DNA from 2 places in the Stenotrophomonas sp. YJH_SMC_122 genome. Region 1 is predicted to be linked to the other one. Evidence: riboswitches for the same ligand, from Rfam matches in the RefSeq annotation. Region 1 holds a riboswitch; the other holds the start of a gene.

Region 1 (9,647 bases):
GCAATGTGGAAGTCCGCCTCGGCGAAGTGGTGGCCATCGACAAGCAGGCGCGGCAGATCCGCATGGCCGATGGCAGCACGCTGGACTACGACAGCCTGCTGCTGGCCACCGGCGCCACCCACGCCTACTTCGGCAACGACCAGTGGGCCGATGATGCGCCCGGCCTGAAGACGCTGGACGATGCCATCGCGCTGCGCCGCAAGCTGCTGCTGGCGTTCGAACGCGCCGAGGCCGAACCGGACCCGGCGAAGAAAGCGGCGTGGCTGAGTTTCGCCATCGTCGGTGGTGGTCCCACCGGTGTCGAACTGGCCGGCACCCTGGCCGAGATCGCGCGCCACACGCTGCGCAACGAATTCCGCCACATCGACCCGGCCAGCGCCAAGGTGCGGCTGGTCGAGGCTGGGCCGCGCGTGCTGTCCTCGTTCCCGGATGTGCTTTCGCTGAAGGCGCGCCGCCAACTGGAAAAGCTGGGCGTGGAAGTGCTGACCGGAACCCCGGTGAGCGACATCGACAGCCAGGGCTTCAAGCTCGGCGAACAGTTCGTACCGGCGCGCACCGTGGTCTGGGCCGCCGGCGTGGCCGCTTCACCGCTGGCGCGCACGCTGGACGTGCCGCTGGACCGCGCCGGACGCGTGCCGGTGCAACCGGACCTGACCCTGCCCGATCACCCGGAGCTGTTCGTGGCCGGCGACCTGGCCGCGCTGAGCCAGGCCGACGGCAAGCCGGTCCCCGGTGTGGCACCGGCCGCCAAGCAGATGGGCAAATACGTGGCCAAGGTGATCCGCGCACGGCTGCACGGCACGCCCGAGCCCGGTCCGTTCAAGTACGCGGACTACGGCAACCTGGCCACCATCGGCCGCATGGCCGCGATCGTGCACCTGGGCCGACTGCAGCTGTCGGGCGTGCTGGCGTGGTGGTTCTGGCTGGCCGCGCACGTGTTCTTCCTGATCGGTTTCCGCAACCGCATCGTGGTGCTGCTGAACTGGGCCGTGGCGTACTGGAGCTACCAACGCAGCGCGCGCATCATCTTCGGTGATGACCGCGACGACCGGCGGCCGAAGCGGTAGGGCTGCGCGCAGCGGGGTCGGATCCCTTTCCGCAGGAAAGGACTCTGACCCCGTCAACACCCTCCACGCATGGCGTGGATCTACCGGTTCATCGGGCCACCGGGCACCCGCCGTTTCGACCAGGTCCGGCAGAAGTCCTCCTTCCTCGCGGTGTCGGCAATCTGCGCAGTACTCCAATGCCGGGTGATCCAGATCGCCAATGCGGTACTGCTGAGATGCCAGCGCGGCATGCCGCGCTGTGGTTGCCGCCACAGGTGGCGCCGGGCAATCCAGAAGGCCTCCCGCTCCACTTCCGGCACCTTCTTCTTCATCACGTCCTTGTCGAAGAACTGCGCGGCGAAACGCCAGGGATTCATCGGCTGGTATCCCGCGCGTGGTTCACTGCTGCACGCAGCCATACCACTGGGCGCGCGGTCGGCCGGCTTCGGCCGACCGCCTGCCAATGCCAGCCCGAGCAGGTACAGCAGGCCAGGCAACAGCGCGATGCCGGCGACCAGCACGACGACGGAGATCCATGCTTTGCCGGCGGCGCGCATCGTTCACGGCGCCTTCGGTTTCGGGTACCACAGCGACGACAATGACCGACGGTCGTGCTGAAAAGCAAAGGTGGACATCCGGGTCTCCAGCGCTTGGCGCGGAGCGATCATCGCATGGCCCGGCAGCCCATCCACGCATGGCGTGGACCTACAGAATCCGGAGCCGAGCGTGGGCCCAGCTCTACAGAAGGCTGGAATCCGGCGCCTGCAGCCAGGCCAGCTTGCGCTCGCGGGGCTGCTGCTTGAGCTGCCACTCGGCGCGTGAGGCGGCGGCCCGGTCCGGGTATTCGCGCACGGCCAGCACGCGCAGCGGTGGCCGGGCCCGGGTGTAGCGCGCGCCCTTGCCGGCCTGGTGGGCGGCGAAGCGCGCGTCCACGTCGGTGCTGATGCCGGCGTAATAGCTGCCATCGCGGCATTCGAGCAGGTACAGGAACCACGGGCGGAGGGACGGGGCCATGCCTGGATTATGCCGTGCTGCACTGCAGCGGATATACTGGCGCCCGAATGCAGGAGAGAGGCGCCGCGCTGGCGCCCGCCGAAGGCGCAGGCTCCCATGATCGCTCAGGCCGGTGGGCTGGAATCCCACCAACCATGCATTCGACTCGCCGAGCTGGAGAGAGGTCACCGGGCACGCCCGGGACGATCCGCCGAAGGGGCACGCGGCCGACGCCGCTGAACTCTCAGGCAAAAGGACAGCGGGAGCGGCACCGGTCATCGTCATCCCGTCATTGCGCAGGCAGTGGCGGTCGTCGCGCATGGCCGGCCCCACCGCTCTCGGAGCCTGTCCCATGCTGCTGTCCATCATCTACCTGATTGCCATTTCCGCCGAAGCCATGACCGGCGCACTGGCCGCCGGCCGCCGCCGCATGGACCTGTTCGGCGTGGTCATGATCGCCTGCGTCACCGCCCTCGGTGGTGGATCACTGCGCGACATCCTGCTTGGCCACTATCCGCTGGGCTGGGTCAAACATCCCGAGTACCTCGGCTTTACCGTGTGCGCGGCGCTGATCGCCACCTGGGTCGCACGCTGGATGCACCACTTCCGCCGCACCTTTCTGGTGCTCGACGGGCTGGGCCTGATCGCCTTCACCCTGATCGGCTGTTCGATCGCACGCGAAGCCGGACATGCGATGCCGATCGTGCTGATCGCCGGCATGCTGACCGGCGCGTTCGGCGGCGTGCTGCGCGACATCCTCTGCAACGAGGTGCCGCTGATCTTCCAGAAGGAGCTGTACGCGATCATCGCGCTGCTGACCGGCGCGGCCTACCTGTTGCTGCTGCACTGGGGCGTGGCCGATGCCACCGCGATCCTGTGCTGCCTGGGCGGCGGCTTCGCGCTGCGCCTGCTGGCGATCCACTACCGCTGGGAAATGCCGAAGTTCGTGTACCACGACGAAGTGCATTGAGGTTCGCGTTCGCCTTGGATTCCATGCTGGGCGCGGATCGACTGCACCACCCCGGCGATGTACCTGGCGCTGTCGCTCATGCGCAGCGCCAGGCGCATCGCCGGTGCGGACGGGCCGGTCTCCAACTCCGGCCGGCCCTGATCGCGGCCGCACCCCCGCAGGCGCTGGCCGCCATCCACACACGTGCCGCCATCAGGCGGCTTCATTCACGCGGCCTCGGACACCTTCACTTCACGACGGGCACGCACGGCCGCAGCCAATCGCTCCAGCACCGTCACGGTGGTGTCCCAGTCGATGCAGCCATCGGTGATGCTCTGCCCGTAGACCAGCGGCTGGCCTTCCACCAGTTCCTGGCGGCCACCGACCAGATGGCTCTCGATCATCACGCCGACGATGCGCTGTTCGCCGTCTTCCATCTGAGCGGCGATGTCGTCGATCACCTTCGGCTGGTTCTCCGGGTTCTTCAGGCTGTTGGCATGGCTGGCGTCGATCATCAGTCGCGCCGGCAGCTTGGCCTTGGCCAGCACCTGGCAGGCCTCAGCCACGCTGCCAGCGTCGTAGTTCGGTTGCTTGCCACCGCGCAGGATCACATGGCAATCCGGGTTGCCGGTGGTCGACACGATGGCAGTGCCGCCCTGCTTGGTGACCGACAGGAAATGATGCGGGTTGGATGCCGCACCCACCGCGTCGGCAGCGATCTTCACGTTGCCATCGGTGCCGTTCTTGAAGCCGACCGGGCACGACAGCCCCGAAGCCAGCTCGCGATGCACCTGGCTTTCGGTGGTGCGTGCGCCGATCGCGCCCCATGCCACCAGGTCGGCGATGTACTGCGGCGAGATCACATCGAGGAATTCAACACCGGCCGGCAGGCCGAGCTTGTTGATGTCGCGCAGCAGGCCACGGGCGATGCGCAGGCCCTTGTCGATCCTGAAGCTGCCGTCCAGGTCCGGGTCGTTGATCAGGCCCTTCCAGCCCACCGTGGTGCGCGGCTTCTCGAAGTACACGCGCATGACGATTTCCAGCTCGCCAGCCAGCGAATCGCGCAGCGGCTTCAGGCGCTGGGCGTACTCGATGGCGGCCTTCGGGTCGTGGATCGAGCACGGGCCCACCACCACCGCCAGGCGATCGTCGCGGCCGTGCAGGATCTGGTGCAGGGCCGCGCGCGAGGCGCTGACGGTGTCGGAAGCTTCATCGTCACAGGGCAGCATCGCCAGCAGCTGGGCAGGCGGTGTCAGCGGTTCGATGGTGCGGATACGCAGGTCGTCGGTGTGCGGGGGCATTGCAGGAGATCTCCGGAACGTTGGGGGTCCCCAGCGTGGCGGCATGAAAAAAGCCGCCAGGTTCGCTGGCGGCTTTCGGGAATGCGTCTGAAGCTTTCTTCAGGGTGAGCGCAGTCCTTCCTCCGCCAGTGGCTTCGGAAAGTAATACCAGTAAAAGCGGGTAGCGGCTGCGTTCATGGGATCTATTGATAGCACAGCTTTTGCGCAGTGCAAAATGTTTCATCCGCAACTGGGGGCGCGGTTCAGTGATGCGCCTGCCCGCGCAGCCCACGCGGCGGCCGCCGTGCAACGTCGCTCATCTGCCATGCACTTCCACGTCCAGCAGCAGGCCTTCGTGGATGTCGGCCCAGCGCTCCAGCACGCGGTCCAGCTCCTGCCGGGCCTCGTCCAGCTGCTCGGGATTGAGCAGGGAACGGGCGGTGTAGAGATCGGACACCAGCCGGCGCAGTACCGCTTCGGGGATGGCCACCGAGGGCCCTTCCATCTGCGGCAGCTGCAGTGCCGGCGTATCGCCCTGCGGGCCGTACAGCGTTACCTGGAGCGTGCTCTGCATGATCAACTTCCCTGCGGATGGACATGGGCAATGTCCTGTTTACCGCGTCTGGGTGACAGGCGCATGTGCCATGCGCGTCCGGGGTGCCGCTACAAGGCGGCCAGATCGGCCAGGTGCTGGACCATCCCATCGTCTGCGCCGACGGCGTTGGTGGTGGCGAAGTACTGATGCCAACCGGTGGCGGCAATGCCGGCCACCAGGGCGTCGGCGTCCGCGCGGCTTGCACAGCGCCAGACCGCATAGAACTGCTCATCGCTGCCGTGCTGTACGCCCGTGGCAATGCGGCCCATCGCCAGCGGTGTGATGCGGACCGGATCGAACTGCCGCATGCCAGCACCGATGCGGGCGAAGAAGGCGGTGCGTTGGTCAGGCGGGAGCGCGGTCCAGGCCGGGGTGGCGGTGTAGAGCTCGATGAGGGTGTGGGACATGGAAGGTCTTCCTTTAGGTTGATGAGATTGCCGGCCAGCGGCCGGCACTACCGGAGCGAGCGCATGGCGCGTTTGCGGATGTAGGCATTGGCATCGCCAGGGTGCTGCTGTTGCCACCGCGCGCACAGCTCGCGCAGCCACTGCGGTTGAGTCTTGCCGGCATCGTTGAGCCAGTTCCCGACCGAGTCCTGCACGTAGCGCTCCGGGTCGTTGGCCATTGCTTCCAGCATCGGCAATGCGAGTTCTGGATGCTGCTTGAACAGCGCGATATGCGTGGACCACACGCCTCGTGGGCGCAGCGCTTCGCAGGCGAAGCGGCGCAGGTAAGGCGATGCCTCCTGCGTCCACATGTGCAGGTACTCAAGCGCCTGCAACGGTGCGGCAACGATGTCGCTGCGCAGCGCCAGCCATGCCCATTCGCGCACGCCGAAGTGCGGGTCGTCAGCCAGCGGACGCATCGCCCGCAGCTTGGCCGGCAGCGTCGCGCCGGCATCGCTGCCGATCAGGTAGCAGGCCCAGCCACGCACGGTGTCTGATGCGTGTGCCTGCCAGTGCGCGGGATCACCCTGCCCGGCTTCGCGCAGCAACCGCGCCGCCAGCGCCATGCGCTGGGTGATGCCCCTGCCGGAGGCGTCGCGCATACGTTGCAGCGCTTTCGGCTCGAGCGCAGGTGCCACCCCCTGTAACAGCGCGGCGAAATCCACTGCCAGGCATTCGGCCAGATGCGTGGCAGCGGCACCACCGCTGTTGAGTGCACGCAGCCGTTCCGCGGGAATGGGCGTGCTCATGCGGCGGCTTCCCGCCCGGTGTCCGTGTGCTGCCAGACCTTATGCAGCAGCTGTGACAGCTGCTGCCGTTCATCAGCATCCAGGCCGTTGAACAGGCCGCTGATCCATTGTGTGTGCTGCTCGAACAGCGACTCGGCCAAACGCTTGCCCCGTGCAGTCAACACGATCTGCAGACGACGGCCATCCTCGTCATCGCTGCGACGCTGCAGCAGGCCTTCGCGCTGCAGGCCATCGAGCAGGCCGCTGATGGTGGCCCGGGTCACGCCAGCGCGCTCGGCCAGCGCGTGCGGCGCCAGTGCGCCGCCGGCCCCGTGCAGCAGGAACAGCACGATGAAGCGACCCTCGCTGAGCCCGTGCGGTGCCAACCGTGCAGCGCAGTCGCGATCGATCGACGAGGACAACGAGAGCAGCTGGAAGCACAGGCGCAGCTGCGCGATGTTGGCGTGGCCGCGCCGCTGCGCTTCCTCCAGCAACGCCTGATGCTTGGCTTCGATCATCCTTCCCTCGCAGCATGATTAGGCGCCTAATCATATGGCGGAATGACCAGTGGAGGCAAATCGGAGTTGACTCAGGAAGTGCGTCCCAGCAGCAGCCGCGCGACCAGCCCCCCGCCCTCGCGGTGCAGCAGCTGAAGTTCGCCCGCGTGGCGCTTCGCCACGTTGGCAGCCACGGCCAGTCCAAGTCCGGCGCCCCCGGTGGCGCGGCTACGTGAGCCCTCGCTACGCTGGAACGGTTGCAGCAGGCGTGCGCGATCGATCTCGGCGATGCCAGGCCCGCGGTCCATCACGTCCAGCTGAACCCCGTCACCCGCCATGGCGACCGACAGCTCCACGGCGCCCGCGTAGCGCTCGGCGTTGTCGATGAGATTGTCGACCGCGCGCCGGAGCAGCAGCGCATCGCCATGCCACGGCAACGTATCCGGGCCCTGAAGGGAAATGTCGACCCCGCGCAGCAGCGCCGCCTGCACGCACTCCTCCAGCAGCGCTGAAAGATCCAGCATGCGCATCTGCAACGGCTGCAGCTCACCGCGTGCGTAGTCGAGCACCTGCTCGATCATCGTATCCATGCGCTCGATGTCTGCCACCATCCTGGCGGCCTGTGGCGCGGGAGCGAACTCCGCGCGCAGGCGCAGGCCGGTCAAGGGCGTGCGCAGGTCATGCGCCACTGCCGCCAGCATATGCGTCATGTCCCGTGCCTGGGCGCGCAGGCGTTCGCGACCGGCGCTGATCGCTGTGGCCAGTACCTGCACTTCGCGTGGACCATCATCAGGCAACGGCGTTTCAGCCTGCAGGTCGACCCGTGCGCTGGCTTCAGCCAGGCGTCGCAGCGGGCGCCCCAACCGGATTGACGCCCACGCCGCCAGAGGTGCCAGCAGGATCGCACCGCCCAGCAGGGCGAGCATCACCTGGCGGCGCCAGGCCGCCAGATCACTGTGGTCGCTGCCGACCACCCGCCATCGGCCATCGGCTTGCCGCATCCCCAGTTCGAACGGCGGCCACTGCATGGCAGTCAGCAACGCGGCCTGCGATTTCAGCACGCCAGCACGAGCGGAGGCGTCCAGTACCGCGCCACCCTCGATGACCTGCACATCGGGCGCCCTGCCCTGCCCCGTCCACACCAGGCGTACATTCCCGGCCGGCAGGTCCATCTGCACCGCCGCCAACTGGGTGAGCCAGTCGCTGGCGCTGCCCCGGGGCGGCGCGTCCTGCGTCGACATATGCAATCCCAGTGGCGCCGGCGCCTGTTCCCCACGCAGCACCTGCATCGCATGGTCCAGCCGCATCGGTGGCGGCGCGGGCCGGGGCATCCACCCCACTACCGCAACGCTGACCAGGGTTGCCAGCAGCAGGCTGGCCAAGGCCAGCATCGCGATCCAGCGGGTGGTCGACCACCGGCTGCTCACAACACCCCTACCTCCGCGTTGAAGCGGTACCCTTCGCCGCGCAGTGTCTGCACAAGGGCTTCAGCGCCGGACGCGGCCTGCCCGAGCTTGCGGCGCAGGCGGCTGATCGCAAGGTCGACGGCACGGTCCACGCTGTCACTGGCTTCTCCGCGACTCAACTGCAGCAGCTGTTCGCGCGCCAGCACCCGCCCGGGACGTTCAGCCAGTGCCAGCAGCAGGGAGAATTCACCGCGGCTCAGCACCAGTTCGGCACCATCCGGCGCGAACAGGCGACGCTGGTCAGGCAGCAATCGCCAGCCATCAAACCGCAGCTCGCTGGCCACCTGTGCGCGCAGCTTGTCCTGCCTGCGCAGCAGCGCGCGTACCCGCGCCAACAGCTCGCGCGGATCAAACGGCTTGGCCAGGTAGTCGTCCGCGCCCATCTCCAGGCCGATCACGCGATCCGGCGCGGCCCCCATCGCCGACAGCATCAGGATCGGGATCGCCCGCGCCTGCAGCCGGCGGCAAACCGACAGGCCATCCTCACCGGGCATCATCCAGTCGAGGATGATCAGGTCAGGACGTTCAACCTGCAGCAACACGTCCAGCGCTGTTGCATCCGCCGCCACACGCACCTGGTAGCCGTGCAGCAGCAGGTGGTCGGCGATGGCGTCACGAATGCTGGCATCGTCATCGACGACGATGACGCGGATGGGAGTGTTCATTCCCCCAGTATCCCGCACCTGTGTATCAGGACGGTATCAATGCCGATATCGCGGTGATACGCCGCTGCGCGCCAATGGTCGCCCACGATCACTGCGGAGTCTTCCCTTGCGCCTGTTCCTGCTGCCCCTGTTCGCCATCCCCTTGCCGGCGCTCGCCTCCGATGCCGCCGAGCACGTCCTGCCGATGTGGATGCAGGGCGGTCATCCGGCAGTGGCCGTCTCGCTGGACGGGCGTACAGAGCCGCTGCGCTTCGTGGTCGACAGTGCCGCCGGGGCAACCCTGGTCGATGCACGCGTAGTGCGGCGCTATGGTTTGCAGGATGCGGAAGCGGCAGTGTCGCAGGCCCAGGGCGCGAGCGCGAAGGCGGCGCGGTTGCAGCGCATGCGCAGCACAGCATGGCAGCTGGGCAGTTGGCAATTGAAGGCCAGTGGCATGCAGGTCGACCTGTCATCGCTGGCGGAGGGCGATGATCCGGCCATTGACGGCTTGATCGGCAACGATCTGACCGGGCGCTGGGACACCCGTTGGGACTTCGGCCGCAATCAACTGGCGCTGTGGACAGCCGGCGGCCTGGACCTGGAAGGACCGGGTTGCCAACCCAATGCGCTGCCCGGCCGCGGCGACGGCCTGCGCCAGTTCGGCTTCATCACGCTTGCCTTGGGTACGCCCGGCGTGGACGCCATCGCCGTGGTCGACACCGGTGCCGCGCAGACCGTCCTCAACGCCGAAGCAGCCCGCGCACTGGGCCTGCGCACCGACGGCAGCGATGCTCGGGTGCGTGCACGTGAAAAGGGCACCGAGGGGCTGGGTGGCGGTGCACAGGCAACCTGGCTGTACACCCTGCCCGGCATGACCGGCAGCGGCTGGCAGCACCCGCCGATGGAGGTCCGGATCAGCGAACTGCCGGTGTTCAGGGCGATCGGCCTGGAGGCGCGACCGGCCTTGATCCTCGGTGCCGACGCGATGCGCGGTGGCCAGGTG
Region 2 (9,647 bases), on a different contig from region 1:
CCTGCTCGGTCTCGGCGAAGAAGTTGTCGGGCCAGCGGTCCAGTACCATGCGCCCGATCACCTGCAGCGGTACCAGCGATTCAGGGATGATCTTGGTCGGATCCAGATGATCGAACGGAAATGCGTCCGCTTCTTCTTCGGTGAACAGCTGCACCGCCAGCTCCCATTCGGGAAAGTCGCCGCGCTGGATGGCCTCGAACAGGTCGCGGCGATGGAAGTCATTGTCAGCCGATTGCAGTTTCAACGCTTCGTCCCAGACCGTTGACTGGATGCCCAGCTTCGGTCGCCAGTGGAATTTGACGAAGGTCGACTCGCCCGCCTCGTTCAGCAGGCGGAAGCTGTGCACACCGAAGCCTTCGATCATCCGCAGCGACCGCGGGATGGCGCGGTCGCTCATCGCCCACATGATCATGTGCATCGATTCGGGCATCAGCGAAATGAAGTCCCAGAAGGTGTCATGGGCCGTGGCGGCCTGCGGGAACGCACGGTCTGGTTCCATCTTCACCGCATGCACCAGGTCCGGGAATTTCATGGCGTCCTGGATGAAGAACACCGGGATGTTGTTGCCGACCAGATCCCAGTTGCCCTCCTTGGTATAGAACTTGACCGCAAAGCCGCGCACGTCGCGTGGGGTATCCACCGAGCCTGCGCCACCGGCCACGGTCGAGAAGCGGGTGAACACGGGCGTCTTCACGCCTACCTCGGTCAGGATGCGCGCCCGGGTATGGGCGGCCAGAGACCGGGTCAACTCGAAGTAGCCATGTGCCGCGCTGCCACGTGCGTGCACGATGCGCTCGGGAATGCGTTCGTGATCGAAGTGGGTGATCTTCTCGCGGAGGATGAAGTCTTCCAGCAGCGTGGGTCCTCGAGGTCCCTGCCGCAGGGAGTTCTGGTTGTCTGCCACCGGGATGCCCTGATCGGTGGTCATCGCCGGGTGGCTGCCGTCGGCGCGCTGGTGCAGTTCATCGCCATTGCCGCGGTGGTGGTTTTCGGTTGCGCGCTTGCCGGTCGGCTTGCTGGCGGCCATGAGGGGCTCCGGATCATCAAGGGAACCACGACACTGGAACCGAACCCGTTAAACCCAGGTCCGGCAAAGGTGAACGCACGGGCAAAAGCAGGCTCGGGTATGCTTGCCCCATGCGAGTCGAGCCCGCCGACATCGAAGCCCTGTTCGACGCCATCCCGGACGTGCTGTTCTTCATCAAGGACCGCCAGGGGCGGTACACCCACGTCAACCAGACCATGCTGCGAAGGCTGGGCCTGCGCGCGCGCAAGGACGTGATCGGGCGCACGGCGGCCGAGATCTACCCGACCGGCCTCAGCGCGGACTATGTCGACCAGGACGCCCGCGTGCTGTCCGGCGAGGTGATCGAGAACCTGATGGAGCTGCACCTGTTCGCCAACCGCGAACCGGGCTGGTGCCTGACCTGCAAGCGCCCGCTGCTGGTCGATGGCGCCATCGAGGGCCTGATCGGCATTTCCCGCGACCTGGGCCAGAAGGACAGCCTGGGCGCCCAGTACGAGCAGCTGCGGCTGGCCCTGGCCCACCTCAACGCGCACTACGCCGAGAACGTGCGCATGCAGACCCTGCTGGACATCACCGGCTTTTCGCTGTCCAAGCTGGAGCGCAGTTTCCGCAAGGTGTTCCAGATGACCCCGCAGCAGGTGCTGACCCGGCTGCGGATCCAGATGGCCATGCACCTGTTGCATGGCGACGACAGCATTGCCTGCATCGGCCAGGCCTGCGGTTTCAGCGACCAGAGTGCCTTCACCCGCAAGTTCAAGGCTGAAACCGGTTTCTCGCCGCGCGCCTACCGTGCCCGCATTGGTGGCAGTGTCGGCGAGCCGGCGCTGGCCTGAGCCGCCTGCTGCGCTGTGCCTATCCCCGCGGGCATGGGACAGGGTAATGTGTCGCCCCTGTAGCCCGCCGCCAGCCCCGCCGATGCCCAATTCGATTCCGACCGCTTCGCCGTCCCGCCTCGGACATTCGCTCAAGCCCCGCCAGCTGATCATGATGGGCCTGGGCAGTGCCATCGGCGCCGGCCTGTTCCTCGGTTCGGGCGTGGGCGTGCAGGCGGCCGGCCCGGCGGTTCTGGTCTCGTATCTGGTCGCTGGCGCGCTGGTGATCATCGTGATGAACGCACTGGGCGAGATGGCGGCGGCCAAACCGACCAGCGGCGCGTTTTCGGTGTACGCCGCCGATGCCATGGGCGCCACCGCTGGCGCCACGGTCGGCTGGTTGTGGTGGGTGCAGCTGGTGATCGTGATCGCCGCCGAAGCGGTGGGTGCGGCCGGGCTGCTGGCGACGGTCTGGCCGGCGGTGCCGGTGCCGATGGCTGCATTGGCCTTCATGCTGTTCTTCACTGCGATCAACCTGCTCGGGGTGAAGAACTTCGGCGAGTTCGAATTCTGGTTCGCCATCCTGAAAGTGGCGGCGATCCTGGCCTTCATTGCCATCGGCGTGGCACTGTTGATGGGCTGGCTGCCGCAGGTGACCTCACCTGGCCTGAGCAACTTCACCGGACACGGTGGTTTCGCACCGAAGGGCCTGGCCGGGATCGGTGCGGCGCTGCTGGTTGTCGTTTTTGCCTTCGGTGGCACCGAAATCGTTGCCGTTGCGGCGGCCGAAACCGAAGATCCCGAACGCAGCATCGCCCGTGCCATCCGTACCGTGGCCTGGCGCATCCTGGTGTTCTACATCGGCTCGCTGAGCGTGATCATCGCCGTGGTGCCGTGGACCAGCGAAGCACTGAAGTCGCCGTTCGCCGCCGTGCTGGACATCGCGCGCATTCCGGGCGCCGGCACCGCCATCACCCTGATCGCGGTGATCGCGCTGCTGTCGGCGCTCAATGCCAACCTCTACGGCGCCTCGCGCATGATGTACTCGCTGGCGCAGCGCCGCGAAGCACCGGCCGTGTTGGGCTGGACCGATCCACGGCAGGTGCCGGTCATCGCCGTGCTGGCCAGCGTGCTGTTCGGCTTTGCGGCCACGGTGATGGAACTGCTGTTCCCGGACCGGGTGCTGCCGGTGCTGCTGAACATCGTCGGTTCCACCTGCCTGCTGGTGTGGACGCTGTCGCTGGTGTCGCAGCTGGTACTGCGCCGCCGCGCCGATCGCCTGGGTACCCGGCTGCCGTTCCGCATGGCCGGTTTCCCGTGGCTGACCTGCTGCGCACTGGCGATCCTCGCGTTGATCTTCGGCCTGCTGCTGAGTGAATCGCATACCCGCCTGCAGTTCCTGTCGATGGTGGCGCTGACCGCCACCATCGCTGCCGGCAGCGCCATCGCCCGGCGCATGCGCGAGGCCTGATTGCTGCTGTAGAGCCGACCCCACGGTCGGCTGCGGTCGCCGAATGTTCTGTAGAGCCGACCCGACGGTCGGCTGCTGTTCGCGTGGCCGCCAGCCGAGCGCGGGCTCGGCTCTACAGCAGGCATACATCCGCCGTGCCATCTTGATCGTGTGGGCCGCCAGCGGCCCGTCGACCAGGAGTACCGCATGCTGCGCAGCCGTCCCTTCCTGATGTTCACCGGCCAGGCCGAGGCCGCGCTGGCCCTGTACGCCGAAGCCTTCGCCGATTTCCGCCTGCTGGCCCTGCAACGCCACCCCGAGGGGGCCGGCGCCGGCGTGCCCGGCCAGGTCCGCCAGGCGATCTTCCTGCTCGGTGGCACCCACTACCTGTGCTTCGACAGCCTGGATGTGCACGACTTCACCTTCAGCCCGTCGATCTCGCTGTTCGTCGAGTGTTCCGGTGCCGAGCAGTTCGAGCGTGCGGCACGCGTGCTGGGCGAGGGGGGCCATTGGTTGATGCCGGTGGGCGACTACGACTTCAGCAACCGCTATGGCTGGGTGCAGGACCGCTTCGGGGTGTCGTGGCAGCTGAGCCTGGGGCAGATGCCGGACCCATGATCGGATTGTCGTGGGTGTGGACCCTGGTCCACGCGCCCTTGAAAAAACGGCCCGCTTGCGCGGGCCGTTCTCACTTTCGATGGATCGAAGGCTTACGCCTCGACTTCATCATCCTTGTAGGCATCGACCGGGATGCAGGCGCACATCACGTTCTTGTCGCCGTACACGTTGTCCACGCGCGCCACCGGCGGCCAGTACTTGCTCTGCTTCAGGCTGGCCAGCGGGAAGGCGGCCAGTTCACGCGGGTAGGCGTGGGTCCACTCGCTGGCGGTCACCGCGGTGGCGGTGTGCGGCGCGTTCTTCAGCGGGTTGTCCTCGCGGTCCAGGCGGCCGTCTTCGATCGCGCTGATTTCCTCGCGGATCTGGATCATCGCGTTGATGAAGCGGTCCAGCTCGTGCAGCGACTCGCTCTCGGTCGGCTCGACCATCAGCGTGCCGGCCACCGGGAAGCTCAGGGTCGGGGCGTGGAAGCCGAAGTCGATCAGGCGCTTGGCGACGTCCTCGGCGCCGATGCCGCTGGTCTTCTCCAGCGGGCGCACGTCGAGGATGCACTCGTGCGCCACCAGGCCGTTGCGGCCGGTGTACAGGGTCTTGAAGTGCGGGGCCAGGCGCTTGGCGATGTAGTTGGCGTTGAGCTGCGCGACCTGGGTGGCCTTGCGCAGGCCTTCGCGGCCCATCATCGCGATGTACATCCAGCTGATCGGCAGGATCGAGGCGCTGCCGAAGCTGGCCGCGCTGACCATGCCGACCGGGCCGTTGTCACCCAGCTTGCCCGGCAGGAACGGCGCCAGGTGCTCCTTGACCGCGCACGGGCCGACGCCCGGGCCGCCACCGCCGTGCGGGATGCAGAAGGTCTTGTGCAGGTTCAGGTGCGATACGTCCGAACCCCACTTGCCCGGCTTGGCCACGCCGACCAGCGCGTTCATGTTGGCGCCGTCGGTGTACACCTGGCCGCCGTGCTTGTGGATGATCTCGCAGATCTCGACCACCTCTTCCTCGAACACGCCGTGCGTGGACGGGTAGGTCATCATGATCGCGGCCAGGCGGTCGCTGTACTTCTCGGCGTTGAGGCGGATGTCCTCGACGTCGACGTTGCCGTTGGCATCGGTCTTGGTCACCACGACCTTCATGCCGCACATCTGCGCCGAGGCCGGGTTGGTGCCGTGCGCCGAATCCGGGATCAGGCAGATGTCGCGATGGCCCTCGCCGCGCGAGCGGTGGTAGGCACGGATCGCCAGCAGGCCGGCGTACTCGCCCTGCGCGCCGGAGTTCGGCTGCAGGCTGACCGCGTCGTAGCCGGTGCATTCGACCAGCATCGCTTCCAGCGTGTCGATCAGTTCCTTGTAGCCCAGCGCCTGGTCGGCCGGCACCAGCGGGTGGATCTGCGAGAACTCCGGCCAGGTCACCGGGATCATCTCGGCGGTGGCGTTGAGCTTCATGGTGCACGAGCCCAGCGGGATCATCGTGCGGTCCATCGCCAGATCCTTGTCGGCCAGCGAACGCAGGTAGCGCAGCAGTTCGTGCTCGCTGTGGTGGGTGTTGAACACCGGATGGGTCAGGAACGCGGACTGGCGCAGCAGGCCGGCCGGCAGTGCGTCGGCGGTGCTGGCATCCAGTGCGTCGACGTCGGCCTGCGCGCCGAACACGGCGGCCAGTGCGACCACGTCGGCGCGGGTGGCGGTCTCGTCCAGGCTGATGCCGACCGAGTCGCTGTCGATCGCGCGCAGGTTGTAACCGGCGGCGCGTGCCTTGGCGTGGATCTCATCGGCATGCACGCCGGTGATGTGCAGGGTGTCGAAGAAGTCGCCACCGACCTGCACGCCGGCGTTGCGCAGTGCCGCAGCCAGGATCGAGGCCAGACGGTGGGTGCGCCGGGCGATGCGGGTCAGGCCTTCCGGACCGTGGTAGACCGCATACATCGAGGCCATCACCGCCAGCAGCACCTGTGCGGTACAGATGTTCGAAGTCGCCTTCTCGCGGCGGATGTGCTGCTCGCGGGTCTGCAGGGTCAGGCGATAGGCCGGGTTGCCCTGGGCATCGATGGAGACACCGATCAGGCGGCCCGGCATCGAGCGCTTGTAGGCGTCACGGCAGGCCATGAACGCGGCGTGCGGGCCACCGAAACCGAACGGCACGCCGAAACGCTGGCTGTTGCCGACCACGATGTCCGCGCCCCATTCGCCCGGGGCGGCCAGCAGGGTCAGTGCCAGCAGGTCGGTGGCCACGGCCACCAGGCCGCCGCGCGCGTGCACGGCATCAACCAGCGCCTTGTAGTCGCCGACCTGGCCGAAGGTGTCCGGGTACTGCAGCAGCAGGCCGAAGGCTTCCGCTTCCAGTGCTTCGGCCGGGGTGCCGACGCGCAGCACGATGCCCATCGGTTCTGCGCGCGTGCGCAGCAGTTCCAGGGTCTGCGGGTGCACGGCGTCATGCACGAAGAAGGTGTCCGACTTCGACTTGGCCGAACGCTTGGCCAGCGTCATCGCTTCGGCGGCGGCAGTGGCTTCGTCCAGCAGCGAGGCGTTGGCGATTTCCATGCCGGTGAGGTCGGCGCACAGGGTCTGGAAGTTGATCAGCGCTTCCATGCGGCCCTGCGAGATCTCGGCCTGGTACGGGGTGTAGGCGGTGTACCAGGCCGGGTTTTCCAGGATGTTGCGCAGGATCACGTTCGGGGTATGGGTACCGTAGTAGCCCTGGCCGATGAAGCTGCGCAGCACGGTGTTCTTGTCGGCGATCGCGCGGATCTTCGCCAGTGCCTGCACTTCGGTCATCGACTCCGGCAGCGCCAGCGGTGCCGGCGACTTGATCTTGGCCGGCACGATGGCATCGGTCATCGCATCCAGCGACGCGTGGCCGACGACGTCGAGCATCTGCGCGATCTCGGCATCGTTGGGGCCGATGTGGCGCTCGACGAACGCATTGTGGTGCTCGAGCTCACGCAGGGAAGGGGTGTTCTGGGACATGGCGAAGGATCCGTCAGGAAAGGGCACACGCACGGGCACAAGCCGCCGGTCGGCGGTCTGCGGGGCGCCCCTCTGTCCTTTTGCCTGAGAGTTTGGAAGCGCGGAAAAACCGCGGCTTCGTGCCCCTTCGGCGCCGGATCGAACCGGTCTCTCCAGAGTTCTGTTACGGGTGGTATCGGGCCTGAGCGATTACGGGCGTTGCGCCTTCGGCAGCGGTGTTCCGCTTCTCCCACCGTGTTGCCCGCCGATTATAGCCCGTTGCGGGCCCGCCGGCCGCCCCCGGCGCCGGCCGCCGCGCCTGAATGGCCGATGGCCCGGCCATGCGTTTTGTGCACCGCTGCATGGCATCGGGCGCAATCCCCACCTATGATGGCCGGATACCCGAATTCATCTGGCGCCCTCCCTGCAGACGGGGACCGGCGCCCGCCGTGCGTGCGACGCATGGCCCTGCCGGACGCCTTTCCCATGACCGCCGCTGTTGCTCCCTCCACCCGCCGCATGGCCCTGCTGCTTGCCGGCCTGGCCATGTTCGGCCCGTTCTCGATCGACACCATCTTCCCGGCCTTCCCGCAGCTGGCCCGGCGCCTGGCGGTGGACGAGGTGGCGGTGCAGCAGACCATCAGCGTCTACCTGCTGTTCTACGGCCTGATGAGCCTGGCGCACGGTCCGCTGTCCGACGCCTGGGGCCGCAAGCGGGTGATCCTCGGTGGCCTGGTGGTGTTCGTCGGCGCCTCGGTGGGCTGCGCACTGTCCACCGACCTGACCACGCTGCTGGCGTTCCGTGCGCTGCAGGGCCTGTCGGCGGGTGTCGGCATGATCGTCGGCCGCGCGGTGATCCGCGACCTGTACCACGGCCATGACGCGCAGCGGCTGATGAGCCAGGTGTCGATGCTGTTCGGCATCGCCCCGGCCATCGCGCCGATCATCGGTGGCTGGATCCTGCTCAGCGGCGCGGGGTGGCCGCTGATCTTCTGGTTCCTGGTGGTGTTCGCGCTGGTCCTGCTGGCGGCCACTGCACGCTACCTGCCCGAGACCCATCCGGTCGAAGCGCGCGTGCCGTTGTCGCCGCGCGTGCTGATGCGTGATTACGTGCGCATCGGCTTCAACCCGCGCTTCCTGCGCCTGGCGCTGGCCGGCAGCATCGGCTTTGGTGGAATCTTCCTGTACATCTCCTCGGCGCCGGTGTTCGTGATGCAGCACCTGCACCTGGGCGAGGGCGGCTTTGCGTGGCTGTTCATCCCCACCATCGGCGGCATGACCACCGGCTCGTTCCTGTCCGGGCGCATGGCCGGGCACACCACGCCCACCCGCCAGGTCTCCATTGGTTTCGGCCTGTGCGCGCTGTCGGTGCTGCTGAACGTCGGCTACGTGGTGCTGTCGCCACAGTTCGTGCTGCCATGGGCGGTACTGCCGATCTTCCTGGGTGGCATGGGCATGGCACTGATCTTCCCGATCCTGGCGCTGGCGGTGCTGGACATGTACCCGCATCAGCGCGGCCTGGCCTCGTCGCTGCAGGCCTTCGTGCAGCTGATGATCAGCACCGTGGTGGCCGGCGTGGTGTCACCACTGCTGAGCGGCAGCCCACTGCACCTGGCGCTGGGCCAGGCGGCGTTCTTCGGCGCCGGCTTCGTGTTCTGGTACTGGGAACACCGGCGTGAACGCGCGGCGCAGGCGGCCTGCACGGGCCATTGAGCAGCGTGCAGGGGTAGGGCAGGCCGCGATGCCCGAAATGCTTGCGACAGGGGACGACCGGACTAGGCTGGGCCTTCCAGCCAGCCGGTGCGTGGATGCACGACAGCCAGCCGATCCGATGTCGTCGCATGAGGTTCCCCCATGGCTGCGCAGCAGACCTACCGCCTGTTCGAGGTGGCGCTGAAGGAGCGCCGCGTGCTTTCCCCTTCGCTGGACCGCATGGTGTTCACCGGTGCCGACGTGGCACGGATGAAGACCGGAGGCCCGGACCAGCGCATCAAGGTGTTTTTCCCCTTGCCTGGCCAGGACCTGCCGCAGGTGCCGTGCGGCGAGGACTGGTATCCGCGCTACCGGGCGCTGCCGGACGATCAGCGCCCGCCGATGCGCACCTACACCATCCGCCAGCTGCGTGCAGAGCTGGGCGAGGTCGATGTTGATTTCGTGCTGCATGGCGAGACCGGGCCGGCCTCGCGCTGGGCCATCCATGCACGCCCCGGCGACCGCGTGTTGTTGCTGGCTCCCGATGCCGACTGCGCCGACAGCAGCGAAGGTTGGGAATGGAGGCCGCCGGCCGGCGTCGGCCAGGTGCTGCTGGTGGCCGATGAAACCGCGCTACCGGCGGTGGCTGGCATTCTTGAGGAACTGGCGGCCATGGTGGATCCGCCGCGTACGCTGGCCCTGCTGGAAGTGGCGCAGGCCGGCGACGCGGTGCCGCTGAAGGCACCGGCTACCGCCGAGCTGGTCTGGCTGCCGCGCGGGCGCGCGGCGTACGGGGCGCCTCTGTTGCAGGCGGTGCAGGCGCGGCTGGCAGCCGCCTCGGGCGTGGCTGCCGGCGATGCGCCGGAGGAGATCGACGTCGATACGCAGATCCTCTGGGAACAGGCCGATGCCAGCGTGGCCGGGCCGCTGTATGCCTGGGTGGCAGGCGAGGCGGGGGCGGTGATGGCGATCCGTCGCCATCTGGTCCGCGACTGCGGGCTGGACCGCCGCGCGATCACCTTCATGGGCTATTGGCGGCACGGCAAAGTGCTGGATTGAGCGGGTGTGAAGCGGCGTGGCGGGTGGGGTGCGTTATCCTTGCGCCCCCC

The links. A riboswitch is a leader RNA that binds a small molecule or an ion and turns the genes downstream of it on or off. The one in region 1 is predicted to bind glycine.
Region 2: another riboswitch for glycine. It lies ahead of gcvP (aminomethyl-transferring glycine dehydrogenase); the one in region 1 lies ahead of AC5P66_RS13270 (trimeric intracellular cation channel family protein).

Annotation. Positions count from the first base shown of each region.
Region 1 is NZ_JCAFST010000009.1:66,304-75,950, forward strand. It holds gene AC5P66_RS13255 (NAD(P)/FAD-dependent oxidoreductase) at 1-1,067, shown strand, start outside; gene AC5P66_RS13260 (hypothetical protein) at 1,148-1,603, opposite strand; gene AC5P66_RS13265 (GIY-YIG nuclease family protein) at 1,785-2,060, opposite strand; glycine riboswitch at 2,101-2,190, shown strand; glycine riboswitch at 2,204-2,307, shown strand; gene AC5P66_RS13270 (trimeric intracellular cation channel family protein) at 2,392-3,009, shown strand; gene AC5P66_RS13275 (3-deoxy-7-phosphoheptulonate synthase) at 3,216-4,289, opposite strand; gene AC5P66_RS13280 (hypothetical protein) at 4,585-4,842, opposite strand; gene AC5P66_RS13285 (DUF6616 family protein) at 4,932-5,270, opposite strand; gene AC5P66_RS13290 (DNA alkylation repair protein) at 5,318-6,058, opposite strand; gene AC5P66_RS13295 (MarR family winged helix-turn-helix transcriptional regulator) at 6,055-6,555, opposite strand; gene AC5P66_RS13300 (sensor histidine kinase) at 6,627-7,925, opposite strand; gene AC5P66_RS13305 (response regulator) at 7,958-8,665, opposite strand; gene AC5P66_RS13310 (pepsin/retropepsin-like aspartic protease family protein) at 8,772-9,647, shown strand, end outside.
Region 2 is NZ_JCAFST010000003.1:331,628-341,274, forward strand. It holds gene AC5P66_RS06825 (catalase) at 1-1,027, opposite strand, end outside; gene AC5P66_RS06830 (AraC family transcriptional regulator) at 1,138-1,860, shown strand; gene AC5P66_RS06835 (amino acid permease) at 1,943-3,310, shown strand; gene AC5P66_RS06840 (VOC family protein) at 3,497-3,907, shown strand; gene gcvP (aminomethyl-transferring glycine dehydrogenase) at 4,000-6,867, opposite strand; glycine riboswitch at 6,930-7,033, opposite strand; gene AC5P66_RS06850 (multidrug effflux MFS transporter) at 7,333-8,559, shown strand; gene AC5P66_RS06855 (siderophore-interacting protein) at 8,701-9,597, shown strand.